4 regions of the Paenibacillus sp. FSL P4-0338 genome follow, and region 1 is predicted to be linked to each of the others. Evidence: riboswitches for the same ligand, from Rfam matches in the RefSeq annotation. Region 1 holds a riboswitch; each other region holds the start of a gene.
The links. Region 1 has a riboswitch for thiamine pyrophosphate ahead of MKZ07_RS25710 (ABC transporter substrate-binding protein). Riboswitches for the same ligand answer to the same signal wherever they lie in the genome.
Positions count from the first base shown of each region.

Region 2: linked by a shared signal. The riboswitch ahead of thiC (phosphomethylpyrimidine synthase ThiC) and the one ahead of MKZ07_RS25710 (ABC transporter substrate-binding protein) in region 1 are both predicted to bind thiamine pyrophosphate.
Region 3: linked by a shared signal. The riboswitch ahead of MKZ07_RS04785 (ABC transporter ATP-binding protein) and the one ahead of MKZ07_RS25710 (ABC transporter substrate-binding protein) in region 1 are both predicted to bind thiamine pyrophosphate.
Region 4: linked by a shared signal. The riboswitch ahead of MKZ07_RS00830 (thiamine phosphate synthase) and the one ahead of MKZ07_RS25710 (ABC transporter substrate-binding protein) in region 1 are both predicted to bind thiamine pyrophosphate.

Region 1 covers NZ_JBBOCG010000002.1:369,617-377,519, forward strand. Annotated here, with positions in the region: gene MKZ07_RS25680 (ABC transporter permease) at 1-296, shown strand, start outside; gene MKZ07_RS25685 (sensor histidine kinase) at 303-1,454, shown strand; gene MKZ07_RS25690 (response regulator transcription factor) at 1,451-2,053, shown strand; gene MKZ07_RS25695 (ABC transporter ATP-binding protein) at 2,562-3,467, opposite strand; gene MKZ07_RS25700 (ABC transporter permease) at 3,467-4,228, opposite strand; gene MKZ07_RS25705 (thiamine-binding protein) at 4,225-4,518, opposite strand; gene MKZ07_RS25710 (ABC transporter substrate-binding protein) at 4,571-5,644, opposite strand; TPP riboswitch at 5,794-5,904, opposite strand; gene MKZ07_RS25715 (hypothetical protein) at 5,977-7,428, opposite strand; gene MKZ07_RS25720 (MFS transporter) at 7,477-7,903, opposite strand, start outside.
Region 2 covers NZ_JBBOCG010000002.1:37,548-45,450, forward strand. Annotated here, with positions in the region: gene hisJ (histidinol-phosphatase HisJ) at 1-73, shown strand, start outside; gene MKZ07_RS24280 (ribose-phosphate diphosphokinase) at 96-1,043, shown strand; gene MKZ07_RS24285 (tetratricopeptide repeat protein) at 1,247-2,695, shown strand; gene trxB (thioredoxin-disulfide reductase) at 2,742-3,695, shown strand; TPP riboswitch at 3,745-3,851, shown strand; gene thiC (phosphomethylpyrimidine synthase ThiC) at 4,003-5,697, shown strand; gene MKZ07_RS24300 (DUF1858 domain-containing protein) at 5,866-6,093, shown strand; gene MKZ07_RS24305 (DUF438 domain-containing protein) at 6,108-7,370, shown strand; gene MKZ07_RS24310 (ROK family glucokinase) at 7,646-7,903, shown strand, end outside.
Region 3 covers NZ_JBBOCG010000001.1:1,103,312-1,111,214, forward strand. Annotated here, with positions in the region: gene thiE (thiamine phosphate synthase) at 1-106, opposite strand, end outside; gene thiD (bifunctional hydroxymethylpyrimidine kinase/phosphomethylpyrimidine kinase) at 103-930, opposite strand; gene thiM (hydroxyethylthiazole kinase) at 958-1,755, opposite strand; gene MKZ07_RS04775 (ABC transporter substrate-binding protein) at 1,780-2,871, opposite strand; gene MKZ07_RS04780 (ABC transporter permease) at 2,868-3,644, opposite strand; gene MKZ07_RS04785 (ABC transporter ATP-binding protein) at 3,625-4,395, opposite strand; TPP riboswitch at 4,528-4,630, opposite strand; gene MKZ07_RS04790 (TetR/AcrR family transcriptional regulator) at 4,697-5,353, opposite strand; gene MKZ07_RS04795 (DHA2 family efflux MFS transporter permease subunit) at 5,536-7,056, shown strand; gene MKZ07_RS04800 (amino acid ABC transporter substrate-binding protein) at 7,326-7,903, shown strand, end outside.
Region 4 covers NZ_JBBOCG010000001.1:195,632-203,534, reverse strand. Annotated here, with positions in the region: gene yfbR (5'-deoxynucleotidase) at 99-743, shown strand; gene thiH (2-iminoacetate synthase ThiH) at 1,222-2,343, opposite strand; gene MKZ07_RS00840 (thiazole synthase) at 2,373-3,137, opposite strand; gene thiS (sulfur carrier protein ThiS) at 3,168-3,371, opposite strand; gene MKZ07_RS00830 (thiamine phosphate synthase) at 3,411-4,034, opposite strand; TPP riboswitch at 4,163-4,265, opposite strand; gene MKZ07_RS00825 (SDR family oxidoreductase) at 4,420-5,292, opposite strand; gene MKZ07_RS00820 (amidohydrolase family protein) at 5,584-6,747, shown strand; gene MKZ07_RS00815 (GNAT family N-acetyltransferase) at 6,763-7,290, shown strand; gene MKZ07_RS00810 (S-layer homology domain-containing protein) at 7,369-7,903, opposite strand, start outside.

The DNA.
Region 1 (7,903 bases):
TCGCGCTGGGTACGATTATCGGGTCCATGAAGCGGGTGGATACGGCGAGCGGGGTGAGCAATGTGCTCTATATGGGGCTGGCGGTGGCCGGGGGTATGTGGATGCCTCTCGACATTATGCCTAAGCTGATGCAGAAGATCGGGCACTGGCTGCCGTCCTACAATTATGGAGATGGAGCCTGGGCGATTGTAGCGGGAGGTTCCCCGTCGTGGAAGGCTGTGCTGCTGCTGCTCGGTTACCTGGCCGTATTTATGTTATTATCGGTCTATATAAGGCGAAAACAGGAAGCGGTGTAATGTACAATGGCTAGTAAGCAGTTCCGGTTCTTTCCGCAAAAATTCGGCTTCTTCCCCTACATCTGGCTGATCTATCTGGTGTTCCCGATTCTTAACCTTCAGGGGTATAGCGGGGTCAAGCTGATGGCGGGTTATGGGCTGGTCCTGCTGTTCCTGGTGACGTACCGTCAGCTCTACTGGACGGAGGGTAGAACGTACACGGCCTGGATGGGAGTGCAGCTGCTGATTATTGTCGTGCTAACCGTAGTCTATAGCCCCTACAACATGTATATGGGCTTCTTCTCCAGTAACTTTATTGGCTGGTATACTGATACGCGCCAATTCAGACGGGCTCTTGCGGTGTTCACCGCTGTGCTGGCCGGACTGGGCCTATTCTACCTGCCGCAGGTGTATGGCCCGGATATCCTTTTCATGCTGCCATTTGCGATAATGATGCTGATCACGCCCTTCGGCATCCGCTCCATTAACCGGCGGCGGGTGCTGGAGAAGGAGCTGGACCAGGCTAACGAGCAGATCAAGGAAATGATCAAGCGCGAGGAACGGATGCGCATCGCCCGTGATCTGCATGACACGATGGGGCATACCCTGTCGCTTATTACCTTGAAGAGCCAGCTTGTTGAGAAAATGGTGGTGAAGAATCCCGAGCGGGCACAGGCGGAAGCCCGTGAGATCCAGCGGACCTCGCGGGCCGCGCTGCGCCAGGTCCGGGAGCTGGTCTCTGAGATGCGTGCAGTCTCAGTTGCCGAAGAGCTGGCTGAGGCGGCGGAGATGCTGCGCAGCGCGGAGATCGCGCTTGAGGTAGAGGGAGATGCAGCGCTGCCGGGTGTATCCGATCTGACGCAGAATATTCTCAGCCTCTGCATCAAGGAGGGGATTACCAACATCGTTAAGCATAGCCGTGCGGACCAATGCCGGATTAGCATCGTAATGACACCCGGCGAGGTACAGATCACACTGGAGGATAACGGCATAGGGGTAGAAGCGAGCGGTTCAGGGGGGACGGAGCGCCGGGACGGCAACGGCATGAAGGGGATGGGCGAGCGGCTGGCCCTGATTGACGGCTCGCTGACGCTGGCTCCGGGACCCGGCGGGGGAACCCGGCTAACGGTGGTTACACCAAGAGTAGTGAAGGATGGAAAGGGTGGGGAAACAGCATGATCAGGATCATAATTGCCGAGGATCAGCGGCTGCTGCGCGGCGCGATGGCATCGCTGCTCGATCTGGAGGATGATATTGAGGTGGCGGGCGAAGCCGGGGACGGGGCGGAGGCGCTGGCCCTGATCGAACGTGTCCAGCCGGATGTATGCCTGATGGATATTGAAATGCCGCTGATGAGCGGCCTGGAGGTGGCGGAGATACTGAAATCGTGGGGTTGTGCCACCAAGATTATTATCCTGACCACCTTCGCCCGTCCCGGCTATTTCGAGCGCGGAGTGAAGGCCGGAATTCAGGGGTATCTGCTGAAGGATGAGCCGGTGGATAAGCTGGCGGATGCCATTCGCCGCGTGATGGGCGGAGGCCGTGAGGTCTCGCCCGAGCTGGTCTTCGGCAGCCTGCGCGAAGAGAACCCCCTCTCCGACCGGGAGCGGGAGATTCTGAAGCTGGCCGCAGCGGGCCGCAGCGCCGGTGAGATCGCTGCGGCGCTCCACCTTTCCTACGGTACTGTCCGCAACTACATCTCGGAGATCCTCAGCAAGCTTGCGGTCAAGACCCGGATCGAAGCGGTGCGGCTGGCAGAGGACAAGGGCTGGATGTAGGACGGCCTGGGGTACTCTGTACAACTAAATCATCTGATGTACCGCCGAATCTCTATATAGCTGTATTTGGTGCAATTAAACTAACTGTTTATCCTGGATTTCACCCCTTTGGGGCTAACTTAGTTGTACCAATTGCAGCTACAGAAGACAAACTATGTTTTTGGCTGCTTTTAATCGCACGTAATACAGCTATGGGTGGAATGGTTAGCTCAATTGTATTTTATACAACAGATGTTCCCTGAATCCGCAGCAAATCCGATTCTGTTGTACTCTGTACAGCAGAAATCTGCGAAAGTGGTATTTTTGGGCAAATATACAAAATCTGCTGTACGAAATACAGCAGAAGTGAATTTTGTCCGGAATATTGAAGATTCTATTGCACTAAATACAATCAGGCAGAGTTATGCTGCTACAGGCAAGGCAGTGCCGAGTCACGAGGGCTGTTGTTATGTATAGCAGGGGGCGCCACGCCACCTTTCCTGCTAAGTCACCAGCGCAGCAACCCCTCTTAACTCTGGCTCTTCGCCTGCTCCTCGCGCATCCACTGGGAGAGCTGACGCCGCATCCGAAGGAACTCCGGCGAATCGGCGATCTCTTCACGGCGCGGGCGCGGGAAAGGGACCTCCACGGTGTGGAGGACGGAGCCGGGACGCCCCGAGAAAACATAGATGCGGGTGGAGAGCAGCAACGCCTCTTCGATGTTATGGGTGATGAACAGCACGGAGCGGCGGTTCTCCTCCCACAGCTCCAGCAGCCAGCGCTGCATCTGCTCGCGGGTCAGCGCGTCGAGTGCGCTGAACGGCTCATCGAGCAGCATCAGCTCCTGCGGCGCGAGCATGGCCCGCAGAAAGGCGGCCCGCTGCTGCATGCCGCCGGACAGCATGTGCGGGTAGGCCCGCTCGAAGCCGCCCAGGCCGATCTTCGCCAGCCAGTGGCGCGCAGTCTCGCGGGCCTCCCGCTTGGGGGCGCCTTGCAGCTCGCCGCCAAGCAGAACGTTGTCGAGCGTGCTGCGCCACGGGAACAGCGCGGGCTGCTGCGGCATATAGCTGATCTTGCCGCGCTGCCCGGTCACCGGGAGGCCGTTCATGCTCACCGTTCCGGTATCCGGCAGTGTAAGGCCGCCGATAATATGGAACAGCGTGCTTTTGCCGCAGCCGGACGGGCCGACAATGGAGACGAATTCCTGCGGCTCCACGGTCAGGGACACCTGATTCAGCACCTGCGTCTCCCGGCGGCGGTGCGTGAACGATTTGGAGATGCCGCTGACTTCGAGCGCAGGCGGCACACTCTGAGTGCGCAGGCGTCCGTCTCCGTCCGCCTTCTCCAGTTCAATCCTCGTAAGCTCAGACAATTCGCCCAGCCTCCCTCTGTTCATTATGGTTACTTCTGTTGTGGATGATCCTTCTGTACACATTAAGCATCCTTACGCGGCTTCCAGCGCACCAGCCATCTCTCCAGCAGGGCAATGAGCGCGAATAATACGAGACTCAGCAGCACGATGATGGCGATGGCCACGAACATCCGGTCCGCACGGTAAGAGGACTTTTGCAGCAGCATATAGTAGCCGATTCCCTTGTCGGCGCCGATCCATTCGGCCACGACTGCGCCCATCACCGCATAGGTGGCCGAGATTTTGAGCCCGGAGAACAGGGAGGGCAGGGAGCCGGGAAGCTCCAGCCGGGTGAAGATCTGCCACTTGCCCGCACCGGCCATCTTCATATAATTCATCATCACCCGGTCGCTTTGGGCCAGTCCGCCCATGGCTGCAACAGCTACGGGGAAGAAGCAGACGAGGGTGATCAGGATGATTTTGGGCAGCAGGCCGAACCCGAACCAGATCAGCAGCAGCGGGGCAAGCGCAATAGAAGGCACATTCTGGCTGAGGATCAGGAGCGGATAGAGCGCTCTCTTGAGCCAGGGCAGCAGATGCAGCAGCAAGGCGGTGAGCAGGCCAATGCCTGTGCCGACAGGGAAGCCGATCAGGGTCAGCCGCAGCGTAGCAGCGGTGTGCTCCCAGATCCCGGAGGCGTTGTTCTTCGACTCACGCGCGATATCCGCAGGGCTGGGCAGCTGGTAAGCCGGGATGTCGAACACCATGACCGATAGCTGCCATATCCCGACAAAAAAGAGGACCGCCACAAGGGGCGGCCACACTAGCTTCCAGGTGCTTCTCACGGCCGGTATTTCTCCGTCAGCTTATCCATGCTGATGCCGCCCGGATTATGGGCGATCTTGATCTGTGAGATCACACTCGGACTGCCGGAAGCGATCAGCGCCTCATGCATGTCACGCACAATATCCAACAGATCGGACAGCTCACCTTCCATCGTGGTCTCCAGCGGATTCACCTGATGCTTCACGCCTGACTTCTGAATGACCTCAATGGCCTTGTCCACGTATGGGATAGAATCCTCGTTGTTCGGTGTCTTCGGAATGACCTGAATGCTCAGCAATGTATTAGCCATGATGAATCCTTCCTCTCCAAGTTAAGTATAAGATTCCCGCCATGCGGGTTCATTATGATTCCGGCAAAAATTCATTCGTAAACGTACTCTCCGCATCCAGCGGCTTATCCAGCAGCTTCAGGCCGTACATCCAGTCGGCGTAATTCTTCCAGATCTCAAGCTTCTGCTCACCCCAGCGCGGGGCGTCGTCCTTGTATTTCGGGCTAAGCCATTTCTGGCTGGCCAGCACCAGCTTGGGGTCCAGATCAGGTACAGCATCGGACAAGACCGTCGCGGCTTCTTCCGGGTTATCGATAGCGTACTGATATCCCTTGGACGTAGCCTTAAGGAAGGCCTTCACCACTTCAGGATGCTCGGCGATCTCCTTCTCGCTGGTGGTCAGCACCGGGGTGTAGTAATCGAGCTGCGGAGCGTAATCCTTCAGATACAGCATATCCAGCGGCTCCCCGCGCAGCTCGGCTTCTACGCCGGTCCAGGCATAGAAGATCCAGGCGAAGTCAATATCCCGCTTCACGGCTGTGAAAAAGTCCGCTTCACCGATATTCACCAGCTTCACCTTGGAGACATCCCCGCCTTCGGGGTCCATGATGGCTTTCATGGCAGCCTGCTCCGCAGGGGAGCCCCAGCCTCCGTAGGTTTTGCCTTCGAAATCCTTCGGCGTCTTAATGTTGCGGTCCTTCGGAGCCGCGAACCCGGAGGTATTATGCTGAATGATTGCAGCGATCGACACCAGCGGTACATCCTGCAGACGGGCCAGGGTCAGCGCCTCTTGGGCACTGATGCCGAACTGGGCTTCACCGGAAGTGACCATCGTATCAGATCCGGCAGCGCCAGGCTGTACAATCTGCACGTCAAGACCTTCCTCCGCGTAATAGCCCAGCTCCTTGGCGGCATACAGGCCGGTATGATTGGTGTTCGGCGTCCAGTCCAGGGCAATCTTGACCGGGGTCAGCACCTTAGGTGCATCCGTGGGTGCGGCTGCGGTTGCATCAGGTGCAGCCGTGCTGTTCCCGGCAGCAGGGGCGCTGGCTCCCGCATTCCCGCTGTTGTTCCCGCCGCCACATCCCGCTACAGTGAGCAGCAGCATGGAGCTGAGCAGTAGTGTGACTGTTTTTTTGACTCCCATTTCTCTTTCTCTCTCCTTCCAGCAACCCCTAGTCTTCAGAGCTTACAGAAACCTTATTCCTGTACATCCTTAGAATCAAAAAAGCGTCCCGATGATCGGGACGCCAGTGACTTGCGTGAGGGGACTTCAGCTTCAGTACTGCTTAAGGCACTGTGCCGAATGAAGATTCCTACGCTGGCATTATCCAGATCAGGTATAAGGGTCAGTATCTTGTGGGATACAATCTCAGCCGGCCAATTCCAGCACCCCTGGTTCTATAAAGTTCACGGGTATTGCTATGTTCTTACGGTGTATTATAGACGGCAGCTTCGCCGTTGTCCACCCTCTGTATCTTAATCCCTCGTATAATGCCGCTTCTTGCGGCGGCTGCGGATACCGTTCCAGAGCTCTCTCAGCGTTAAGCCGACACTGACGGTGATCCCCGAGAAGGTCAGGAACATAGCGAGATACTCGAACGCGGAGTACTCCAGCATTTTGCTCCAGTCGATCTGGCCCTTCAGATCCTCGATTACCTGATTCATCCCGTAGATTCCGCTGATGACCGTAAATACCGTGAGCACCATCAGGAGCGTATCCCGCCGTTTGGCCTGGAATTTGTCCTGATACTGGAATAGGTCATTCAGGGTCATTTTCACCTCATCGAACAAGGCATCATTGCCATACACCTTACGCAGCTGAAAAAAAATCTCACGCCCCTGCGACTGCGAAATCAGCTCCAGGAAGTAGAATTTGGCCGAGAATTTGTTGATCAGGAAGATCAGATTCTCGATCTCGTCGTTATCGTGGTTGATGCGCAGTCGGGAGTGGAGGTTGGCGAGCTTCAGCAGTACGATTTTATGAAAAATACTCAGCAGCATTCCGTAATAATACTCGCCGTACATCTGGCTGATCAGGCCTGCGGCAATCGCAGGCGTAGCCCGGCTCACGCAGCAGAAGGTCTGCTCATTGGTCATATAATAGGTGTCCGGCCCCCAGCGGCTATAGCAATGCTCCCGGGTGTACTGCTTGATATAGTCCGGATCACTCGCACTCATGTAGGGGGTGCCGTCAATGTTCAGACCGTCCACCTGGGAGGCCCGGTAGAGCATTTCAACACTGATCTCTTCCTCATCCTCCTGGAGATTAACGCCGTAGAAGGCCTGCACCAGCATCCGTTCATCGACGAAGAAGGGCAGGGTCTCGAAATAATTGCCATTCGTCTCCGCAGGATCGAGATACGGCTCAAGCCCCGCTGCCAGATGCCTGAACACGAAATCCTCCACCCGGGCAAAAGACTTCTTATGACAATGAATGAAAGTATGCTCATCCTGAACACTGACATCCTCCAGATTGCGGAACCGGTCGGCGAATTCCAGCACCATGCTGAAGGGGAGGTTCTCCTCCTCAATAGCCACTCTTACCGTCAGGAAGCCCAGCTCGAACGGGCAGAGGAACACATCGGTCGAGAGCACGCGGAAGGGAACCGTCCGAAAGGGCATTTGCAGCCCGCACAGCAGATCATTGGCCCGGGAAAAGCGGCGAAAGGAATCCTTGTCCTTCTCACGCGGAAACAAGACATGGGCGGCAAACGGAAGATAGCTTCGCTCCATTTTCTCATGGGATACACAGTGATTCTCCCCGTAATAAGCATGCTCCAGTTCCTTGTTCTCCAGAAAAAAACGCGTAAATCCATCCTCCTGCAGACTCTCAATCAGCTCTTGATCGACTTCCGCCTTAATTGAAAAGGGGAAAATGAATTGCAGCAAGGCGGTATGCAGAGTGGGCTCAGAATGCAGTTCAGCCATGTGTGGGTTCCATCCTTATTCACAGAATATGGACCTTGTCAGCTATAATTACCCGATTCTCCAGGCTGTCACGCTCAGCACGAATAACAGTGCGGCAAAAGCGGCCAAAAGTCCCGAGGTCTGGGCGATCTGCAGATGATCCATGGACCAGCCGGTCAGCAGCGGCAGCACCGCGCCGCCAATTCCGCCGGAGGCGATCATAATGCTGGGCGTCGATTCTTCTGCGCCGGGCAGGAGCTTGCTGGAGAAGACCAGCGCGATCGAGAAGATGCCGGACATGAACAGGCCAAGCAGCAGAATGATCGCAAAGGCGGCAAGCCGGTGACCGGCGAACGGGAAAATGATAAGCAGCAGCAAAGCGGCAAAGCAGCTGACGAGCACATAGATACGGTAGGAAATCTTCTCGGCAATGACACCGGCGAACAGTCTGCCTGCCGACATAGCAAGCCAGAAGAAGGTCACCGTGAGCGCAGCC
Region 2 (7,903 bases), 330 kb from region 1:
CTGGCGCACCGGCTTCCGCGAGCTGGCCGTTTTTGAAGGACGCCGCCGTACCAATGTGCCGTTAGCATTATAAATTATAATCCCAGGAGGGTACTATGCATCATCAATTACGGATTTTTTCCGGTTCGTCGAATCCGAAGCTTGCCGCTGATATTGCGGAGCGCCTTGGTGCGCCGCTTGGCCAGATCAAGCTGACCCGTTTCAAAAGCGGCGAGATTTATGTGCATTATGAAGAGAGCATCCGGAACTGCGACGTATTTTTGGTGCAATCCCTGGCTCATCCGATTAACGAGCTGTTTGTTGAGCTGCTGGTCATGATTGATGCCGCCAAGCGCGCATCGGCCAGAACGGTGAACATTATCGTTCCTTATTACGGGTACGCCCGGCAGGAGCGCAAATCAGCACCGCGTGAACCAATCTCGGCCAAAATGGTCGCCGATGTGCTGACCACCGCCGGTGCAACGCGCGTAATTACCATTGATCTGCATGCCGCAGCCATACAGGGATTCTTCAATATTCCGGTCGATCATCTGACCGCGCTTGATCTGATCAGCGGTTATCTGAAGGTGAAGGGTCTTACCGATCTGGTCGTGGTCTCCCCGGATGCGGGACGCGCATCCATGGCGGAGAAGCTGGCCAGCCGCCTGGATTCGCCGTTCGCCATCATGATTAAGAAGCGTCCGGCTCATAATGAATCGGTGATCACCCATGTCATTGGTGATGTGGAAGGCAGGACGCCGATCATTATCGAGGATCTTATTGATACCGGAACGACTATCGTCAATGTGGTGGAGGGCCTGAAGGAGCGGGGGGCGCGGAACAGCATCGTCTGTGCTACACACGGACTGTTCTCCGGAGATGCGCTTGCGCGGATGGACCATCCCAATATCGACGAGATTGTCATTACCGATTCCATTGCCCTGCCGGACGAGCATTCCAGCAGATTCGCAGTGCTCTCGGTAGCCCCCATGCTGGCGGAGGCCACGCGCATTATCATCGAGGGCGGTTCCATAGATAAGCTATTCAGAGACGCGGGGATTTAACTCCCGCGTCTTTTTTGTGAATGAGATGTGAGCAGGCCCTAAGGCTGTATTTTTCCAATCTTTTCACTCCCGTTAGCACTCTCTTGAGATTGAGAATCTCGTTGCCACATGTGGTATACTGTGTGAAGAAGACAGCCGAGACCATAAATGGAAACGAACAGGTAAGGCTAGGGAAGCTGACAAAAGGGAGGTGCCTTGCTTCCATGATTGAGAGAACTTCAGAGAATGTCGCGGAGAACAGTAACATCATTCCGGTCACTCTGGATGCCAATTTTTTCTTTGAAAGAGCCGTTCGGTCGCTGGACCGCTTTCAATATGATAAGGCATTAAGAAATTTTCGCAAAGCTGTTGAATATGAGCCGGATAATCCGGTGAATCATTGCAATATGGCGGGTATATTATCTGAGATGGGCAATTATACCGCATCTAACGAGATTCTTATCCATGTTCTGGAGAAGATCGACCCTGCTATGACGGAATGCCATTTCTATATGGCTAATAACTTCGCTAATATGGAAAGCTTTGAAGAGGCGGAGCGTTCGCTGGTCACCTACTTGGAAGAGGATGCTGACGGCGAGTTCATGACCGAATCCGAAGAACTGATGGAGCTGCTGCAATATGAGCTGAACCGGCCTGCTCCGCTGGTGCGTATCCGCAGCCGTGAGGGAGTCGTAGAGCATGACCAGGCGCGAAGTCTGCTGGAGGAAGGCAAGTTCCCTCAGGCTGTAGAGCTGCTGGAGGAGATCATTGCAAGCACCCCGGATTTTTTGGCTGCGCATAATAATCTGGCACTCGCCCATTTCTATATGGGCCGGTTCGCCAAGGCGAAGGAATGTCTGAATGAAGTGCTCAAGCAGGACCCTGGCAATCTGCACGCTCTGTGCAATATGGCCATCTTCCTGCAGTATGCAGGGGACAAGGGGCAGCTTGAGACGCTGCTGGGGATGCTTGAAGCAACGGTGCCGTTCCATCAGGAGCATGTATTCAAAATGGCCACAACCATGGGTATCCTGGGCCGGCACACCGCCGCTTACAGCCATTTCCGCCGTCTGCTGAAGGACGAGGAGGTCGCCGGAGACGCCGGGCTGTATCATTATTGTGCAGCGGCGGCAAGCAATAGCGGAAGACTTGATGAGGCGCTGCGCTGCTGGAGACAGGCAGCCAAGCTGGACCCAGCTTCCGCTGTCCCTGCGTTCTTCCTGTCCCAGCTCCAGCAGGCCCGTGCAGAAGGACATCCTATGCCTACTGTCAGCTATAATTATCAGCTGCCTTTCCAGGAGCAGCTGAAGCAGTGGAAGGGCAATACGGGCAGATTCACTGAAGAAGTGCGGAATAATCCGCTATTGCGTGCCTCGTTCTTCTGGGCGCTGCGCTACGGCGATTCTGCTACGAAGCTTCAGGTGACCGAGGCTCTCCGCTGGATTGAGGACGAGGAGATGTCTGAGGTGTTGCGCGGAGTTCTGGAGCAGGAGCCGCTGCAGGAGGACCGCCTGCAGGAGGCAGCATTGTTCAGCCTTCAGCGGCTGATCGGGGAGAACCTGAATGAAGCCGGCGGTTCGCCCGGCGAAGAGCAGGAGCCTGCGGCTGCTCCCGGACCCAAGGGGATACTGCCAGGAACCAGCGGCTTATCGCCGTCCACTACCCGTATTTGAAGCAATTGCTGTTGTAAGAACATCTACTTGTAAGGAGGCCAATGTAATGTACAAAACGATTGTAATCGGAACAGGCCCGGCCGGGCTGACTGCTGCCATTTATCTGGCGCGTGCGAACCTGAGCCCGCTGGTAATTGAAGGCTTGCAGCCTGGGGGACAACTGACAACGACAACAGAAGTGGAGAACTTTCCAGGCTTCCCTGAAGGGATTCTGGGTCCGGACCTGATGGACAATATGCGCAAGCAGGCAGAACGCTTCGGCGCTGAATTCAAGAACGGCTGGGTGGAGTCGGTGGACTTCTCACAGCGTCCGTTCAAGGTAACAGTGGACGGAATGGGTGTACTGGAAGCGGAGTCAGTCATTATTTCAACCGGGGCCTCTGCAAGATATCTGGGCATCCCGGGCGAGCAGGAGAATGTGGGCCGTGGGGTCAGCACCTGTGCGACCTGTGACGGCTTCTTTTTCCGTAATAAAAAGATTGTCGTCGTCGGCGGAGGTGACTCTGCCATGGAGGAAGCCAGCTTCCTGACCCGTTTTGCTTCCAGCGTAACGCTGGTTCACCGCCGTCCCGAGCTGCGGGCCTCGAAGATCATGCAGGACCGGGCGCGTGACAACAGCAAGGTAACCTGGGCCTTGAACCGCACACCGGTAGAAGTAACGGTAGGAGAGACCGGAGTGAAGGGTCTTACGGTGCTTAATAATGAGACAGGTCTGACAGAGCTGGTAGAGGCAGACGGTGTGTTCGTAGCGATTGGACACACACCGAACACAGCCTTCTTGGGCGGGCAGATCAATACGGATGCTAATGGCTATATCGTGGTGAATCCGGGTACCACCGAGACCAACATCCCGGGTGTATTCGCCTGCGGCGATGTGCAGGACACCCGTTACCGCCAAGCGATATCGGCAGCGGGAACCGGCTGTATGGCCGCTATGGATGCCGAGAAGTTCCTGGAAGGCACGATGGTGCACGACTGGAGCGAATCGCTGGACAAATAACGGGTTTACAACAATTACCCGCACAGGTAAAATGTACTTAATTAGATAAGATACCCACTAGGGGAGCCTGAATAGGCTGAGACGGGAAAATTGAATTTCCGGACCCTTGAACCTGATCTGGATCATACCAGCGTAGGAAAGTGGAGTCGGACCTTTTTTGAGTACAGTCTTATTTGGCTGTTTCTTTAATAAAGCCGCTCCAGGTGGAGCGGCTTTTTGACTTGCAGGAATCTATAGATTCTTCAGCTCAATCTGCTGCGTGACCTCTTATCTGATGAGTGTACAGAGCGAAGAGGAGGAGATTGAAATGACAGGAATGGGTAAAAACGAAGAGGTGGATCTTTCCGGATTCCCCGCAAGCCGTAAAGTGTATGTGGAGGGCTCACGCCCGGATATCCAAGTTCCGATGCGTGAGATCAGCCTTAGCAGAACCGAAGGCGTTGCCGGGGAAGAGGAGAATGCTCCGCTGCGTGTCTATGACACAAGCGGTATTTACACGGATGCCGCGGAAGAGACTGACATTCGGAGGGGGCTGCCGCCGCACCGTTCAAGCTGGATTGCGGAGCGTGGCGATTCGGAGGAATACACCGGAAGAGCCGTCCGGCCGGAGGATAACGGAATCCGCAGACAAGGGGCTGCCGCCGAAGCTTGTCCAGGACTGCGCAGGAATCCCCAGCGGGCCTATACAGGCGGTAATGTAACTCAACTACATTATGCAAGGCAAGGGATTATAACACCGGAAATGGAGTATATTGCGATCCGCGAGAATACCCGGCCGGAGTTCGTACGGGATGAAGTGGCAGCGGGCCGTGCCATTATCCCGGCCAATATAAATCACCCGGAGAGTGAGCCGATGATTATCGGCCGTAACTTCCTGGTGAAGATCAATGCGAACATCGGAAATTCTGCGGTCACTTCTTCTATAGAAGAGGAAGTGGAGAAGATGCGGTGGGCGACCCGCTGGGGGGCTGACACCATTATGGATCTCTCCACCGGTTCCAAGATCCATACCACCCGGGAGTGGATTATCCGCAATTCTCCTGTGCCGGTCGGTACAGTGCCCTTATACCAGGCGCTGGAGAAGGTGAACGGCATTGCCGAGGACTTAACCTGGGAGCTCTATCGTGACACGTTGATTGAACAGGCGGAGCAGGGAGTGGATTACTTCACCATTCATGCAGGGGTGCTGCGGCGCTATATTCCGCTGACTGCCCGGAGAATGACTGGCATCGTATCCCGGGGCGGATCGATTATGGCCGCCTGGTGCCTGGCTCATCAGCAGGAGAACTTCCTGTACACACACTTCGAAGATATATGTGAGATTATGAAGACGTATGATGTGGCCTTCTCACTTGGGGATGGCCTGCGTCCCGGCTCAATCGCCGACGCCAATGACGAAGCTCAGTTCGCCGAGCTGGAGACGCTGGGAGAACTGACCCTACTAGCCTGGAAGCACGATGTTCAGGTCATGGTTGAAGGTCCGGGGCATGTGCCGCTGCACAAGATTAAGGAGAATATGGACAAGCAGCTTGAGATTTGCCGGGAAGCTCCTTTCTATACGCTTGGGCCGCTGACTACGGATATTGCACCCGGCTATGATCACATCACTTCGGCCATCGGAGCCGCGATGATCGGGGGGCTCGGCACGGCGATGCTGTGTTACGTTACCCCTAAGGAGCATTTAGGCCTGCCTGACAAGAATGATGTGCGCGAAGGCGTCATTACCTACAAAATTGCTGCACATGCTGCAGACCTTGCCAAGGGACATCCGGGAGCGCAGGACCGTGACGATGCGCTGTCCAAGGCGCGGTTCGAGTTCCGCTGGCGCGACCAGTTCCATCTTTCCCTCGACCCGGAAAGAGCGCTCGCGTATCATGACGAGACCCTGCCGGCGGAGGGGGCGAAGCAGGCGCATTTCTGTTCGATGTGTGGTCCTAAGTTCTGCAGCATGCGGATTTCGCATGATATCCGTAATTCCCATAGATGGAGCAAATCACTCTAACTTAGCTGCTAATACAGCGGAATCGTAACATTCTCAGGCTATCTCCCAAGCTGAAAGGCTTGCGGGGATAGTCTTTTTATAGTTAGTGATTACAATCACAATTCACCTCTGTACCCTATGCTAAGCTATTGCCTGAGAAGAATTCTCATTAGTGAGGTGTGCAAAAGGATGAGCAAAGCGTTGAAGCTGGATGAATCGGTCTTTGAGCTGGTAACCAGGCACCCGGAAATTGTTGAGATCATGGTGGAGCTGGGTTTTCGTGATATTGCGAAGCCTGGAATGCTGCAGACTGCAGGACGATTCATGACCCTGTCCAAAGGAATGAAATTAAAGAAAATAGAGCTAGAAACCGTTCGGCTGGCCTTTCAGCAGCATGGTTTCGAGATTATAGAATAGAAGGAGAGATTACGATGAGCGAACTGATTAATAACCGCGAGGTCGATATTCCGGAACAGACACGCCGCCAGGCTATGCTGAGAGAGATCATCAAGGAGCTGCATGCGGGCAAAAGCGTGGAGGAGGTTAAGGCACGATTTGAAGAGGCGGTAGGCGATGTTACGGTGGAGGAAATCTCCGCCATGGAGCACTCCCTAATGACCGAGGAAGGCATTCCGGTAGAGGAAGTACAGCGCCTCTGCTCCGTGCATACGGCGATTTTCAAAGGCTCGATTGAACAAATTCACCGTTCTTCTAAGCCCGAGGAGCAGCCCGGTCATCCCGTGCATACGTTCAAGCTGGAGAACCGCGAGATCGAGCGTCTGGTCAACTTCCGGCTGGAGCTGCATGCGGATAAGTTCAAGAAGAACGCCAGCGATGAGATTATTTTCAAACTGCTGGAGGACCTGAGTCTGCTGCTGGATCTCGACAAGCACTACAGCCGCAAGGAGAATCTCCTGTTCCCTTACCTGGAGAAGTACGGTATATACGGTCCTACGAAGGTAATGTGGGGAGTCGATGACGGAATCCGCAATATGATCAAGGAAGCCAAGAAGGCGCTTAGCGCCTATAACGGGGATAGCGGGCAAATTACAGCCGCACTTGAAGAGATTATTAAGGAAGTCAATGAAATGATCTTCAAGGAAGAGAATATTCTGCTACCGATGGCGCTGGATAAGCTGACTGAGGATGAGTGGGTCAAAATCGCCCGCGAAAGCGATGAAATCGGCTTCTGCCTGACTGCGCCGGATCAGGAATGGGTACCGGAACGTGCGGCGGAGCCTGAGGGCGCTGATGTTCCGGCGGAAGAAGGGGAAGGTCTGTCCCCCCAGGGCTTCATCCGGTTCGAGACCGGGCTGTTGTCGCTCCACCAGCTTGAGACGCTGATGAATCATCTGCCGGTGGATCTCACCTTTATCGATGAGAACGATGTCGTCCGCTACTTCTCGCATGGCAAGGAACGGATCTTCGCCCGGACGAAGGCTGTCATCGGCCGCACCGTGCAGAACTGCCATCCGCCGCAAAGCGTGCATGTTGTTGAGAAGCTGCTGGCGGATTTCAAGGCCGGAGTGAAGGATGCTGAGGATTTCTGGATTAACATCAAGGATAAATTCATCTATATCCGTTATTTCGCCGTGCGGGATGCAGACGGCCGTTATATGGGGACGCTGGAATTCACCCAGAATATCGCACCGATCCGTGCCCTTGAGGGCCAGAAGCGGATTTTGTCGGAATAGCAGTAATACGTCCGGTGCCTTACAATAGAAGAGAATGAACGGACTTTCTTGCCTGCCTGGTGAGAAAGTCTTTTTGTTAAAAAATAAGAATTTATATGTTTTGGGGTTATGTTATGCGGGTTGCCGCCGGGCTGAAGCTGCCAGTGAGCGTTCCGGCCAGCTTCCTCAAGCCCATTGCCCCGGGTGTATCGCCTTTCCTTGACCGCAGGGGAGGCTTCTATTATAGTGGGTACGTAGGATTAACTATTTTAGCATAGAAAAAGGTGGCTTGTAACATGTCTGAACATATCTACGTTGGCGTGGATTTAGGTGGTACCACGATTAAGGTTGGAATCTGTAATGCCGAGGGAAGCCTGCTGCACACTTACGAAGGTCCGACAGGGACTGCGGATGGCGTCGATGCTGTCATCGATAATATCGAGAAGTATGTACGCCAGATTGTGGAGGACTCTCCGTACTCCTGGGACCAGTTGGCTGGTGTGGGTGCGGGACTGGCCGGATTTACGAATATTCGTGAAGGTATCATCATCCTT
Region 3 (7,903 bases), on a different contig from region 1:
CAGCAGCGGTTAAAGTGTCTTCCGGCGAGCGGCGGCAGTTCACACTGCCCATAATGAAGTACAGCTTCAGCAGTCTGCGCATATCCTCGTTGTCAATCCGTGTCATAACGTTATCCCCCTTGATCTCATCCTGTTCCCGTAAGCAAAATGATTCGTCGGCCCCTGCCCGGCCCCGATGTTCAGGCTATCCTCAATCGCCGCTTGAATGAAGGCCTTGGCGGTCTGGACAGCTTCTGGCATGGAATGGCCCAGCGCAAGACCTGCCGTCACCGCAGCTGAGAAGGTGCAGCCGGTTCCGTGAGTATGCCTCGTCGCAATCCGCGGGCTGGACATATACTGGAATTCCCGTCCGTCATAGAGCAGATCCACCGCCTCATCTCCAGACGGGTCATGTCCACCCTTCAAGATAATGTACTTGGGTCCCATCTGATGCAGCAGTCTTGCTGCTTTCTCCCGGTCTTCCCTGCCGTGAATCTTCATTCCCGTCAGCATCTCTGCTTCAGGAAGATTGGGGGTGATGGCAAGCGAGAGAGGAAGCAGGCTTGTAATTAGCGCCTTCACTGCCTCCTGGAGCAGCAGCTGTGAGCCGCCCTTGGCAAACATGACCGGATCGATCACCAGCTTCTGCTCCCAGCCGTACTGCTGCACTTTACTGGCAACGACGCGGATAATGTCACTGCTGAACAGCATCCCTGTCTTAATCGCATCCGGCGGCAGATCACTGCCGATCGAATCCAGCTGGGCTGCAACGGTCTCCGGCTCCATCGGATAGACTCCCTGGACACCTAGTGTATTCTGGGCGGTGAGTGCAGTAAGTGCAGACATGCCGTACACTCCCAGCTCCTGAAAAGTCTTCAAATCCGCCTGAATCCCGGCCCCGCCGCCGCTGTCGGAGCCGGCAATGGTCAACGCTTTGCGTATGCTAGTCATCTTGTTCTCTCCTTTGCGGTGTGCGTTTTAGGCTTCGAGCAGCTTCAGCCGTGAGCGGCTGCTGTATTGCTCCGGGGTCACCAATGACAATTGATTCAGGAACAAGGTCTGGAAGCTGCCGGGACCTTGGGCTTCAGCCTCCTCAGCAGCAAGCTCTGCTGCCACGCCGTAGAAGGAGAGGGCCTCGGCAGCCGCCTTAAGTACCTCCCCGCCGCTTACGGCAAGGAATGCACCCACCACAGCACTTAGCAGACAGCCGGTTCCGGTTACCCGGGTCAGGATGGAGTGCCCGTTGCTGGCAATGTAAGTGCGCTTTCCGTCCGTAATGATGTCTTCCTTGCCGGTGATAATCACGACGCAGTTCAGCTTCTGCGCCGCTTTAACGGCTAGAGCGACTACATCGCCTTCGCCTGCTCCGGCATCCACGCCTTTGCTTGCCCAGCTCTCCCCGGCCACATTGGCAACCTCGGCCACATTGCCGCGCAGCGCAGTAAGCTGAAGCTCACTCAGCAGCTTAGCCGTAACGTCCGTGCGGTAGGCGGTAGCCCCGGCTCCAACGGGATCAAGCACTAGCGGCACATGGTGACTGTTCGCAGCCTTTCCAGCCTCGATCATGGAAGCAATGGCGGCTTCATTCAGTGTGCCGATGTTCAGTACAACCGCCCCGGACATGGCGGCTACATCCGCTACTTCTTCAATGGCATCGGCCATGAACGGCGAGGCTCCCAGAGCCAGCAGCCCGTTCGCTGTGAAGTTAGCGACTACGATATTCGTGATATTATGCACCAGCGGGTTCGCCTGGCGTACTTTAGACAGATAAGACATATGAATTCCTCCTGAAGGTATAATTTAGAAATTAATAAAAGCATTCTTAACATCCACTTCCTGCGCCAGCAGTCCGTTCTCGCTCAGCCATTGGTTAACTTTCTCCCATGTAGCCTCATCCTGATAGCCGAAGGGCTGGGAGTCAGCATCCATCAGCGGCAGCAGGATCTCCAGACTGCGCTGTTCAATCGCTTCATCCAGCGTCGCGGTGTCCTCCTGATGGGCAAGCAGCAGCTTCAGTGCTTCATCCGGGTGATCGGCTACATACTGCTGGCCTTTTCTGATGGCATCCACGAATTTCTGATAAAAGCCCTGCGAATCCTGCAGTCCCTGCTCACTGGCGGCCAGTACCAGCTCATAATAATCCGGGACCCCGTAATCTACGGGATTGAAGGAGCGGACCGGATGGCCTTGCTGCTCCAGAATCAGCTGCTCATGATTGATGAACCCGCCCATAATTCCATCCACCCGTCCGGTGGAGAGAGCAGGAATCAGATCAAAGCCGACATCCACCAGCTTGAGGGATGAAGGGTCCCCGCCGTCGCTTTTCACCATCGTCTTCAGCATCGCTTCATATAACGGAACGGAGGAATATCCGGCTTGCTTGCCTGACAGCTCTCCCGGGCGGGTAATGCCGCTGTCTGCGGATACCATGAGATGATTCAGCGGGTGGCGCACCAGCGCAGCGATCGACTTGACTGGAATCTGCTCGCCCCGTGCCATCAGCACCTGCGGCTGATAACTGAGTGCCAGATCTACCTTCCCCGCAGCAACAAGCTTCAGCGCATCATTGGTATCGGCCGGCATCTGAATCTCAACCTCAAGGCCCTCCTCCGCGAAATAACCTTCAGCCTCTGCCGCATACAAAAAGGAGTGGACAGCATTGGGATACCAGTCGAGCATAATCGTCAGCTTATGGGCTGCGCCTTCAGCTCCAGTCCCGGCCCCAGCCTCAGAAGTGGCAGTAGTACCAGTTGAAGAGCCGGAGGCCGCGGGACTATTCGTATTGGCGCAGCCTGCCAGTACAGGCAGCATACAGAGGAGCAGAGCGGACAGCAGCATGGCTGGCCTTGAAATTGCATTGTGCAGATAACGGGTATAGCGGATAGTAGTCATGAATAACGTCCTCTTTTCTTCAAAATAATCTTCTCCAGCGCGGCGACTGCCAGAAACAGCAGGATACCGAGTACGGATAATAAGACAACAGCAGCGAACATCTTGGCGCTCTGCAGATTCCCTGCCATTCTGCGGCTGAAATAGCCCAGCCCTTGGCTGCCCCCAAGCCATTCCCCAATCGTTGCACCGATCACACAGTACACAGCCGACAGCTTCAGTCCGGAGAAAAAAGAAGGCAAGGCCAGCGGAACGCCCACCTTCCAGAGAATCTGCCAACGGTTCGCGCCGTACGTAAGCAGCAGCTCCCGGTAGGCGTCCGTGTTCTTAGACAAGCCGTCATAGGTGCCGATGACCACCGGGAAGAAAGCGGTCAGGAAGACAACGGCGACCTTGCTCCACAAGGTGTAGCCGAACCACATGATGAACAGAGGCGAGAGGGCGATCAGCGGAACCGTCTGGCTGATAATCAGCAGCGGGTACAGCGCCTTGGCCAGCGGACTGAACAGGTGCATGGCGATGCCCAGCAGGCTGCCGCAGACCACAGAAAGTGCAAAGCCTGTGAGCACCTCAAGCAGTGTAGCAGGCAGATGTACCGCGAATAACAAGCGGTGTTCCTCCAGCACAGCCATGCAGATCGCAGATGGAGCCGGAAGGATGAAGGGAGGAACCAGGCCCAGCCGGGCTACTGACTCCCAGACCGCAAGCGCCAGCAGGGCGAGCAGGGCCGCCGGACCGTAATGCTGGAGCAATCTTCTAAGAGCGGCGGTTCTCATATAACTTCAGCTCCAATTTCTGGCGCAGGGCGGCGAACTGCGGTTCATAGTTCAGACTGTGATGACGCGGACGAGGGAGACTGGCTGAGAATTCCTGTATCCCGCCGTCCTCTCGGCCAGTCATTAGATAGATTCTGTCACTGAGCAAGAGCGCCTCCTCCAAGTCATGGGTGATGAATAGCACCGTCTTGTCTAGCTCCGCCCATAACTCCAGCAGCCAACGCTGCAGCGAACGCTTCGTAATGGCATCGAGCGCCCCGAACGGCTCATCGAGCAGCAGCAGGTCATTCCCGGCCGCCACAGTGCGGAGGACCGCCACACGTTGGCGCATCCCGCCGGACAGCTCCTGCGGATAAGCCCCTTCGGTCTCGTCAAGGCCGAAACGGTGTAGCAGGGTACGGATCTCGGCAATAGCGGCTGCTTTGGGACGGCTGCGCTTAAGCTCCCAGGGCAACAGACAATTGTCCAATACGGTGCGCCAAGGCAGGAGGAGATCCTGCTGCGGCATGTAGGCCACGCTACCCAGTCTTTTCGCTGCTGTTGCTGAATCAGCTCCGTTAAGCGTGATCCTGCCGCTGCCCGGCTCCAGCAGACCGGCGATGATTTTGAACAAAGTGCTTTTGCCGCATCCGCTTCCGCCTACGATAGAAATGAATTCGCCGCGCTGCACATTCATGGATAGCCCTGAGAATACGGGTGTCCGGGACGAACCGGTCCCGAAGACATAGGACAGATTGCTAATATTGATCATAAGACTATGTACGAAGCCTCCTTGGAATTGGTATAGATACTGTACGGAGCACAAAAAAGCCCCATTCATTCCCGGAGGCAATGAATGGGGCGGAAGGTACAGTCAGCTGAGGCCCTGTGACGGGAACCACTGATACATTCTGCTCCACTTCCCTCCGCTGGTATGATCCAGATCAGGTTCAAAGGGTCCGGAGCTTAAGCTCCGTCTCAGTCGGCCGACTCCCCTAGTGAATAATGTTGCTATTGAATTCGTAATTGCTACTTAATATACCACAAATTCTCCTCTTGTAAAGGGCAGGCGGTCAGCGCTTCGCCAGACCGGTCACGAACAAAGTGACGATGCCCCGGGAGATGTCCAGCTTGGAGGCGTGGTGCCGCTTCTGCTCATACAGGTACAGATCGGGACTGAGGACAGAGATTAGGGCTGTGGCCGCAAAGGCCGGATCAATGTCAATAATCTCACCACCTGCCGCAGCGCGCTCTAGCAGCTCTGTCATCATCACCCCCAGCCGCTGAAAAAAAGGATGCTCAAACTGGGTCAGCTGCTTCTTGCCGGTGAACTCGGCTTTGATCATATTCAACAGCTCGGCATATTGTTCAATGAAATCGGCAATCTGCTCAATGCTGCTCTGCAGCTGAGCGAGCGCCGGGGCTTCACCGGCACTGGCAGCGACCTGCTGCTCCAGCCCGGACAGGAATTGATCTGCGCTGCCCTTCAGCAGGGCAGAACAGATCTCACCCTTGTCCGTAAAACGGCGGTACAGGGAGCCTTGCCCTATGCCTGCCCGCTTGGCAATGCTGTACATGCTGACCGCCTCGAGTCCGCTCTCGGTGAACAACTGGCGGGCAGCTTCAAGAATCCGCTGGACATAAGGATCGGCGGACACGGGCGGAGCGGATTCTATGGCTTGCGGAGCTGACGGATGGAGCTGCGCAGCATCGGTGTCTGGCTTGTTCATGAGAACCCCTTTCAGAAATAAATCAGTGATTTACAGAAAAATAAATAAAAGAATTGACACCACGGACAATTGTCCGTAGACTATGAATTGCACTAACGGACAGTTGTCCGTTCACTCATTATATAGAACAATCTGCCCGCAGGTCAATGTAGAACGCGGACAGCTTTAGGAGGAGAAGAGACATGGATCAGACCTTGAAGCAGGAAGCCGATTTCCGGCTGTCCAGTATTCTGGTTCCGCTGCTGGCTATTATTGCAGGAGTATTTATGGTTGTGCTGGACAGTACGGCGATGAATGTAGCTTTGTCCAGGCTGGTGGTGGATTTCAAGACGGATCTGCATACGCTGCAGTGGGTAGTTACCGGATATATGCTGGCTCAAGCTTCAGTTATTCCGCTGTCAGGCTGGCTGTCTGACCGGTTCGGAGCCAAGACAGTCTTCCTGACGGCGGTTATTGTGTTCACGATAGGCTCGATTCTGTGCGCTACACCAAGCAGCGCCGAATGGCTGATTGTTTTCCGGGTCATTCAGGGACTGGGCGGCGGCTGTGTGCTCCCTGTCGGGATGGCCTATGTGTACAGACTGGCTCCCAAAAGCAAGGTTGGCGTAGTCATGGGCATTATGGGCATTCCCGTCCTGTTCGCACCGGCTATTGGTCCGGTATTGTCGGGCTGGCTGGTTGAATATCATTCCTGGCGCTGGATCTTCCTCATTAATATTCCGATTGGCATCATTGCTGTGCTGATTGGCCTGCGCAAGCTGCCGAATGCTGCGAAGAACAGCGTGCCCGGCATGGATAAGCTAGGTATGGTTCTTGGCCCGCTGGCCTTTGCTTCGTTAACCTACGGGGTTAGCCAGGGCGCGCAGAGCTGGACCTCTGAGAAAACGCTGATCGGATTGCTGCTGGGCGCTGTGGCGCTAATCGCTTTTATCATCGCAGAGCTGCGCTCCAAGACACCGCTGCTGGAGCTGCGGATTCTGAAATCCGTAGATTTCACGACAGGAATCATCGTGCAGTGGATTGCCCAATTCGGCTTATATGGCGCGTTATTCCTGCTCCCGCAATTTCTGCAGCAGGCCCGCGGCTTCGGCGCATTTGATACCGGTCTGACGCTGCTGCCGCAAGCGATCGCTTCCGGGCTGATGATGCCGATTGCCGGGATACTGTTCGACCGGATCGGTGTGCGCTGGCTTGTGGTCTGCGGTCTCAGTCTGGTCTCCGGCGCGTTATTCCAGTATTCGCATGTAGATCTTACCACACAGAGCCGGGACCTGATCCTTCCGCTGATCATGTGCGGGGCGGGAATGGGCATGATGATGATGCCAATGAACACGCATCTGCTCAATAAGGCACCCAGCCATCTGGTGAACCGGGTAACCTCGCTGACGAACTCGATGCAGCAGGTAATTACTTCGCTGGCCGTCTCGACGCTGGTTACGATTCTGACCGCAAGAACAACTGCGCGCGGCATAGAGATGCAGGAAGCGGCGGCAGCTGCCGGGAAAAGTACCGCAGGCGCTTCACAGCAAGCGTTGCTGCTGGCTAAGCAAACTGTATTATCGCAGGGCTTCGCAGATACGTTCCACATTATGATGTTTGTCGCGCTTGGCGGTGCGGTCCTTGGACTGCTGCTGCGCCGGGGCCGCCATTCCGGAACTGAACGTTCTAAGGAACAGGCAGCACCAGAAATCATGCACGTATAGTAATGCCCATATAGAAGCAGAGCTTATGTAGTGCATAGAGCAGCGATTCTCCTTTTCTCGGAGAGTCGCTTTTTGTATTGATTTCTCTTCTGGATATCCTGATGCAGGAACAGAAATTGGGGCAAGCTAAGCTATTGAAAATCAATACAATACAAATCCGATGAATATAATCGGAAAAAGTTGTTGACGCAGGTAACACCCCGGTGTTACGATTCTTTTTGCCGGTAAACACGGTGCTTGCAGAGAAGATACGAGAGGGGATTCATCGAATGAAAAAACTAAGTCTAACTATTATGCTGCTCCTGACCATGGTCACGGCTGCGGCTTGCGGAAGCAACAATACGGACAAGACAGCAACGGGCGGCAATACCGGGGCTGAACCCACATCTGCTGCTACAGAGGGTGCAGCTTCCGGGGAGCAGAACAGCCTTGAGGCCGTCAAAGCCAGCGGCAAGCTGCGCATCGGAACCGAAGGAACCTATGCACCGTTCACCTTCCATGATGCAGACGGCAAGCTGACGGGCTTCGATGTCGAGATCGCCGAAGAAGTGACCAAGCGCCTGGGTGTGAAGCCGGAGTTCATCGAGACACAGTGGGACGGGATTTTTGCCGGGATGGATGCGGGGCGCTTCGATGTGATCTTCAATGAAGTCTCCATTACCGATGAGCGTAAAGTGAAATATGATTTCTCCGATCCGTATATTGTCTCCAAGGCTGTGCTGATCGTCCCCGAGGATAATCAGGATATTAAGACCTTCGCTGATCTCAAGGGTAAAAAAGCCGGCCAGTCGCTCACCAGCAACCTCGGCAAAATCGCCACAGACAACGGTGCTGAGATCGTATCCAC
Region 4 (7,903 bases), on a different contig from region 1:
TCAGTCTCCTCTCCATCTGGTTCAAGCGGCCCTAACTCTGGTACAATTAGTTACTATAATAGCACATTAAGCTGCTCATGAAAGGGGTTACCTCAAAATTGAACTACCATTTCTCTGCCTATCTCTACCGGCTGCAATATATCCAGCGCTGGAGCCTCATGCGCAGCACCGCCCCGGAGAACGTGGCGCAGCATTCGTTCCAGGTCGCCCTGCTGGCGCACATGCTGTGCACCATCGGCAATGCCCATTTCGGCCGGTCGCTGAACGCCGACCGTGCATCCACGATGGCGCTGTTCCACGACGCCACCGAGGTCTTCACCGGCGACATCGCCACGCCGGTGAAGCATAACAACTCGCGTCTGCTGTCGAGCTTCCGCGAGATGGAGCAGGTGGCCGCCGACAGGCTGGCGGCCATGATCCCGCCGGAGCTGAGCGCAGTCTACGCGCCGCTCCTGCAGCCGCACACCAGCCCGCCCGGCTCCGAAGATGCCGGACTGCTCCGCTACGTCAAGGCAGCGGATGTGCTTGACGCTTACCTGAAATGCGTCTGGGAGGTCGCCGCAGGCAACCGTGAATTCGCCGCCGCCCGGGAGCAGACTGCCGCGAAGCTGCATGTGCTGGAGATGCCTGAGATGGCATATTTCCTTGAACACATGGCTCCGGGCTTCGAGATGTCGCTAGACGAGCTGTCCTCCAGTGCGAGTCAGGTTCAGTCTGCCGGGCAGCCCGAACCTATAGAGTAAATAGAGTACGGCATTCGCATAGCGTTGGCTCCCAGCGTTGGCTGGAACACTAACGTGTGAACAATGCGAATACCTTATACCGCTCTTAAGCAGAAGCTCATTTATCCATCTGACTGCATTCTGACCGCGTCCAGTGTCAGCCCTGAGGAGCGCACATTCAGTCCATGTAGCATTGCTACGGCACATTGCGATTGTGCTCAGTTTTTCGCATACATCGGGCCCACACGCCTTAGTGGTAGAAGGAGAAGTCAGCACGCGTAGCCTACAACGCTTATACAATACAAATAACCCGCCATGAGCGGGTTATTTGCGTATGGTCAGGTTACGTTAAGCACGGTTAGTCTGGTCAGATAAGTTAAGCACGGTTAGTCTGGTCAGTTTAGCTTGCTTCGGTTAGTCTGTTCAAGTTGCTTGGTTAGCCTGATCAGTTTAAGTGACATCCAGTTTGGTCACATCAAGCTAAGCCAAATCAGCTTGCCTACCTCAAGCCAAGCGGCTCGGACAGGATATCCCAGTCCTTGAATACCGGCTGGAGTCTTTGCGAGCGCAGCATCTCGGCCATCTCAGCCACGCTACGGTTGTCCGATATTTCAAACTGCGGGGTGCCCCCTTCGAGGGAATGTCCGCCCACTTCGGTGGATACCCCTGCGGACATCTTCGTGATGCCGAGCTGGACCAGATGATCGCGCAGAGCGGCAGGCTCGCGTGTGGACAGTGAGATGCCGGAGCGCGGCAGGAATAGGCGGTACGCCAGGATGATCTGCACCAGCGCACGGTCGGTAACATCGCTTGCGGGGTTGAATTCGCCTAAGTAAGGCCGGAATCTGGGAGTAGACAGGCCGATTTCGCATTCCGGGTACTTGTCCTGCAGATACCTCGCGTGCAGGGCCGTTGCCAGCGCCTCCTGGCGCCATTCGTACATGCCGAGCAAGGCTCCGATATTTATTGAACGAAAGCCAGCTTGACAGCCCCGTTCGGGAGCATCCAGCCGGTTGCGGTAGACGCGTTTGGGTCCTTTTACATGCAGCGCACGATAAGTCTCCTGGTGGTAGACCTCCTGATAGAGCGTTAAGCCGTCCACGCCGGCTTCTCTGAGTTCTGCATATTCAGCTGTCGAGAGCGGATTCACTTCAATGCTGACGGAGGAAAAATAGCGGCGCAGCACATTCACGCAGTCCCTCACATAACCGGCCGGACTATCCCTCCGGGATTCTCCGGTCAGGATCAGAATGTGGCGCAGGCCCGTGGCTGCGATGGTCTCTGCTTCCCGGGCGACCTCCTCCAGCGTCAGTTTTTTGCGCGGAAAATCATACATAGAACTGAAGCTGCAATACGTGCAGTGATTCACGCAAAAATCTGCAAGATACATCGGGGTAAACAGCTGCATCACATGGCCGAAATGCGTACGCGTTAACCGGTGCGCCTTCTGCGCCATCTCCTCCAGATAAGGCTCCGCTGCCGGTGACAACAAGGCCATTAGCCCTTCTTCATCCACCTGCTCTGCACGAAGCGCGCGCTTCACATCCTCTGCCGTATACCGGCTCCATAGCGTCCCGTAAGGAAGCTGTTCCAACCGGGTCATCGTCTCATAAAAGCTCATAGCCGTTCCTCTCCTCCCTAATCCATCTGTCAGGCCAAGAACCCGGTCAACGGTGAAGAGGCTGCCGCCGTCTCCTCCACAGGCCCCAGTCCGGCGAGATAAGCTTTGCGCCCTGCGGATACCGCTTCACGAAAAGCTTCTGCCATCAGCAGCGGATCTGAGGCGGTAGCAATCGCTGTATTAAGCAGGACCGCTGCGGCCCCCATCTCCATCGCCTCAGCCGCCTCGGATGGTCTGCCGATTCCGGCATCCACGATCACCGGCAGATCCATCTCGGAGATCAGAATCCGGATCAGCTCCTTGGTCTGCAGCCCGCGGTTGGACCCGATCGGCGCTCCCAGCGGCATTACGGCTGCGGCCCCCGCTGCCTTCAGCCGCAGAGCGGCGGACAGATCAGGACTCATGTACGGAAGCACCACGAAGCCCTCTGCTGCAAGGATCTCGGTCGCCCGGATGGTCTCCATGTTATCCGGCAGCAAATATTTCTGGTCGTTGATGACCTCAATCTTCACCCAGTTCCCCAGTCCCGCCGATCTCGCCAGCCGGGCAATCCGTACTGCTTCCTCTGCGGTGCGCGCACCAGAGGTATTAGGCAGTAAGGTCATATGGGAAGGAATATGGCTGACAATATTGTCACTGCTCTCCGGGTCCACCCGGCGCAGGGCAACGGTAATGACCTGTGAGCCTGATCGCGTAATCACCTTGGGAATGAGGGTGTTACGGCTGTATTTTCCGGTGCCAATGAACAGTCTGCTGGTTAGAGTCACTCCGCCAATCATCAATGGATCTTGCATATTAACGCCTCCTGGGGTAAGTCTTCGTGTTTAGCCTCCGCCTACAAAATGAACCAGCTCCACCCGGTCCCCTTCGCTGAGCAGTGTGTCTCCGTAAGCCTCTCTGCCGGCAAGCTCACCGTTCAGCTCGACAATCACCAGCTTACCGGCCCACTCAGGCCGGGCCAGCAGATCCGCCAGTGTCCGGCAGCTCTCTTCGAACCTCTGTGGCATCCCGTTAACGGTCACAATCATGCCTGTTCACCTCCTGCTGTGCCCTTTACTTGATCCATATCATGCATTACAAGACTGCTCTGCCGCCCTGTGAACCGCTTCCCTGTAGGCCAAGGCCGCTCCCATCGGGTCTGGAGCTCCGCAGATTCCCGACATGACAGCAATGCCAGCCGCCCCTTGGGCCAGCACCGCTCCGGCATTGCCCGGGGTAATCCCTCCGAGCGCAATCAGCGGTATGCGGCACCAGCGGACAGCCTCTGCCAGCTGCTCCAGTCCCCGTGCCTGCTGTCCGGGCTTGCAAGCCGTAGGGAACACATGCCCGTAGAGGCAGAAGTCTGCTCCCTGCCTTCCAGCCTCCGCCGCCACTTCCGGCGAGTGTACCGATCTGCCGATCCGCAGGCCCGGTGCAAGGCCGCGTACTGCGGCTGGCGGAAGGCTATGCCAGGCTAACTGTACACCTCCTGCCCCGGCGGCCAGGGCAACATCGATCCGGTCATTAATGACCAGCTTCGAAGGCGGCACCCCGGCCTGAAGCATCTGCTGCGCTGCCGCCAGCAGTTCCCGGGCGGACATGGCTTTTTCCCGGAGATGGATATAATCCACCATAGAATGCACCGCCACGGCCCATTCAGCCAGCGCTTCAGGCTGCAGCCGCCCGTCCGAGACCGCATGAATCTCGTACAATACCCTTCTCCTCCTGTCTGTTCCAGCTCAATCTACACCACAACACAACACAAAAAAGACCGCTCCCCGTAAAGGAAGCAGTCTGGAATAGAAGCTGGAATACCGGTACTCACCGTGTACCCCGCTGCAATATTCGTTCTCCACTTCCCTACGCTGGTATAAACCAGATCAGGTTCAAAGGGTCCGGACAACTACGCCCGTCTCAGCCTTGCGGCACCCCTAGTGATCGTTCTATGCTATTGTTTGGCCTTGCTTTTTGTATATTAGCATATTATTCCTGTCAGGGCTATACCTGCCTCGTCTCTCGTCTCACAAAAGCCAGCCTCCCGGCTGGCTTCTCCACATTTGCTAAGCAAATAGTGTATTAGTATGGTCACGCTGCTTCTTATCCGTTGACAACCTCGCCGCCGTTCACATGCATCACCTGTCCGCTCACATAGGAGGAATCGTCCGAGGCCAGGTATACATAAGCCGGTGCCAGCTCTTCAGGCTGTCCCGGGCGCTTCATCGGCTGGGTGCCGCCGAACTCACTGACCTTCTTCGCGTCAAAGGTGGACGGAATCAGCGGGGTCCAGATTGGTCCGGGCGCTACCGCATTCACGCGGATGCCCTTATCGGCCAGATTCATCGACAGCGAACGGGTGAAGCTGAGAATCGCTCCCTTGGTGGACGAATAGTCCAGCAGCTGCGGGCTGCCGCGATACGCCGTGATGGAGGTGGTGTTAATGATCGTAGAGCCTTTTGTAAGATGAGGCATGGCTGCTTTGGTCAGATAGAACATGGAGAAAATATTCGTCCGGAACGTACGCTCCAGCTGCTCCGCTGAGATGTCCTCAATATGGTCCTGCGGATGCTGCTCCGCCGCATTGTTGATCAGGATGTCGAGCTTACCGAGTCCTTCAACGGTTTGACGAATCAGGCTTTGACAGAAGCATTCGTCCCCGATGTCCCCGGCGATCAGAATGCATTTTCTGCCCTCTTGTTCCACCTGGCGCTTGGTCTCTTCCGCATCCTCATGCTCGTTCAAATAGGAGATTACCACATCCGCGCCCTCCTTGGCAAAATGAACGGCAACCGCACGCCCGATCCCGCTATCGCCTCCCGTAATGAGCGCGGCCTTGCCCAGCAGCTTGCCTGCTGCCTTGTACGCCGGTGTCTCAAACTCCGGGAGCGGGTTCATCTCACTCTCAATTCCGGGGCGTTGATCCTGTACCTGCGGCGGCAGGGTTTTAACAGGTTGTTTGTTAGTGTCTGGCATAATCCATTCTCCTTTCGCTATCCACAGTAATGTTGATTGATCATGTTAGCATGGCTTAAGGTCTGGTGTTTATGCATCAGGCAGTGTGCCTGCTTGGCTGTACGTTATGTTACTTACCACACCTGGCAGCCGCCCAAACAGCCAATCTTCATTCACCGGCACCTATAGCGGAACGATAGTCCGGTAAGCAACGAACGTTTCCAAAAAGAATATTATCTATATCCGCCAGGGGGAATGTCCTATACTTTGTGAGGAACGACAACTACCTTTAACTGAAGGGACGCTACTATCATGGGGAATGAGCGCATCTTGCTGACGAACGGAACTGTAATCGATGGAACCGGACGGCCGCCGCTGCATCATACAAGCATTGAGATTGTTAATGGCCGCTTCGGCACCATAACACAACATAGTAATATTCACGGGAGAACCGGGTATGACTCCGCAACAACAGTGATCGACCTAGAGGGTCTGTTCATTGTGCCGGGGTTTATTCACACCCATGCCCATACCAGCTTCAAGTACATACAGAATAAGCCGCTGCACGGATATCATACGGAATATTTGGCCGCGTGCCTTGCAGAAGGAATGACTACGATCCGCGATGAAGGAATGACTACGGCAGCATCGATTGACGATGTAGTCACTCAGACGCAGCAATTGGAGAGCGGTGCTTTTCCCAGAATTCTTACATCCGGCAAGGTATTCACTGCTCCAGGCGGTTACGGTGGTCAGGAGCCTATCGGGGTAGGGAGTGCGGATGAGGCGCGGCTTAAGGTCCGTGAAGTCTTGGGACAAGGAATACATTTCATCAAAACAGCGCTGGAAGACGGCTACGATTCCGCCACCGCCGGACTCCCCCAGCTGAATCAGGAGATTCTCGAAGCGATCTGCCAGGAGGCCCGAAGCATGGGCGCTTACGTATCTGCTCATGTTACAAGTGCACGCAATCTTCAGATTCTGGTGGATGCAGGGATCAGTGATGCTGCGCATATGGTCTACGACCGGCTGGACGATCAACTGATCCGGCAAATGGTGAGCGTGAGCATCCGTATCGTCCCCACGCTCACCGTACTCCAGATGTTCCAGGACAAATTCGGTGCGCCGCTGCTGGAGCAAGGGCTGGATAATGTCCGGAGATTTATTCAGGCAGGCGGGGAGATTGGACTGGGGGATGATTTTATCGAAGAAGCTCCTCCGTGGTACAGAGCCGGTATGCCGTGGAAGGAGATCCAGCTGTTAGGCCAAGCCGGCCTCTCCCCGATGCAGATTATTATGGCCGCCACTTCATCCGGTGCCAAGATCTGTAGGCTGGATCATGAACTCGGTACCATTGAGACAGGCAAGAGGGCCGATCTGTTGGTCGTCGGGGGAGATCCGCTGGCGGATATTAACAACCTGCGTCAGGTCAACTGGGTAATGAAAGACGGCAAGATCGTATCGAAGTCATACTAACAGGAGGTTTACAAAATGAATGCAAGAATCATACTATCTCCTGTCACCCCGGACGATATCGATTTCATCACAGATCTGGAAACTAACAACTCGCTCTGGCCCTTCGAGGATATGATTCCAACCGACAAGGAGGCAGTCCGGAAGACTGTGGAGGAACGAATCCATAGCGATTGGCACAAACAATTCGTGATCCGGCTCGCCTCCCCGGAAGCAACCCCTGTAGGGGAAGTGCATATACACTGGTATGTAAAAGAGCGCGAGAGCTGGGAGCTGGGCTACAGCCTTTTCCCTGAATACCGGGGGCAAGGCTACTGCACTGAAGCAGCGCAGCTGGCCTTGAAGCTTGCTTTTGAAGAATGGAAGGCCCACAGAGTCGTGGCTATGTGCAATGAATACAATACCTCATCCATCCAGGTGCTGGACAGGTTAGGCATGGTCCGCGAAGGCGTATTCCGGGAAGAAATACACTGGAACAACCAGTGGGTCAACCAATACTTTTATGCAATGCTGGACCGGGAGTACCTGGGGCGTAACGGGATATAGATCTATGCAGAGCAGCAATGCTGATCCTAATACTATTCACAACGCCCCTTAGAAGAGAGCAGCCCTTCATTCAGAATTCTATTCATCTTCTTTTACGATTACATCCAGAACCCTGCCTGCTCCCGTAACCTTCGTTGATGTATTCAGAATAGCCTGAGTAACCGTTGTCCCTCCATCCAGCTCCATCTTAAGTCCTGATGCAGAGGCAGCGGTCTTGACCGTGCGTATGGAGCCTTTTTGCAGGTGGAGGTTGGGGCCATCGGCTTCAATGTTCACGTCTCCGAAATTGCCATTAAGTGTCACTACGAGCCCGGCTGCAATGCCGGATGGCAGATCAATATCTGTGAACCCGGCTCCGGTACCCTCCCCCTCCTCCAGAATCACACTAGATTGTACCGACACCGTCTTCACCGATGTTGCACCTTCAGTTACCAGGCGGGCAGTTCCACTCTTCTTCTGCACAATCACTTGGTTCAAGGTTGTGTTCTTGAGCTGCACTGAGGGATCTCCGCTTCCCTGTATGATGACCTTGCCCAACACTTCAACACTGTCCAAGTCCACCTCTCCGTTGCCAATTCCCTCTTCCAAGACCAGGTCTCCAAATATCTTAAGA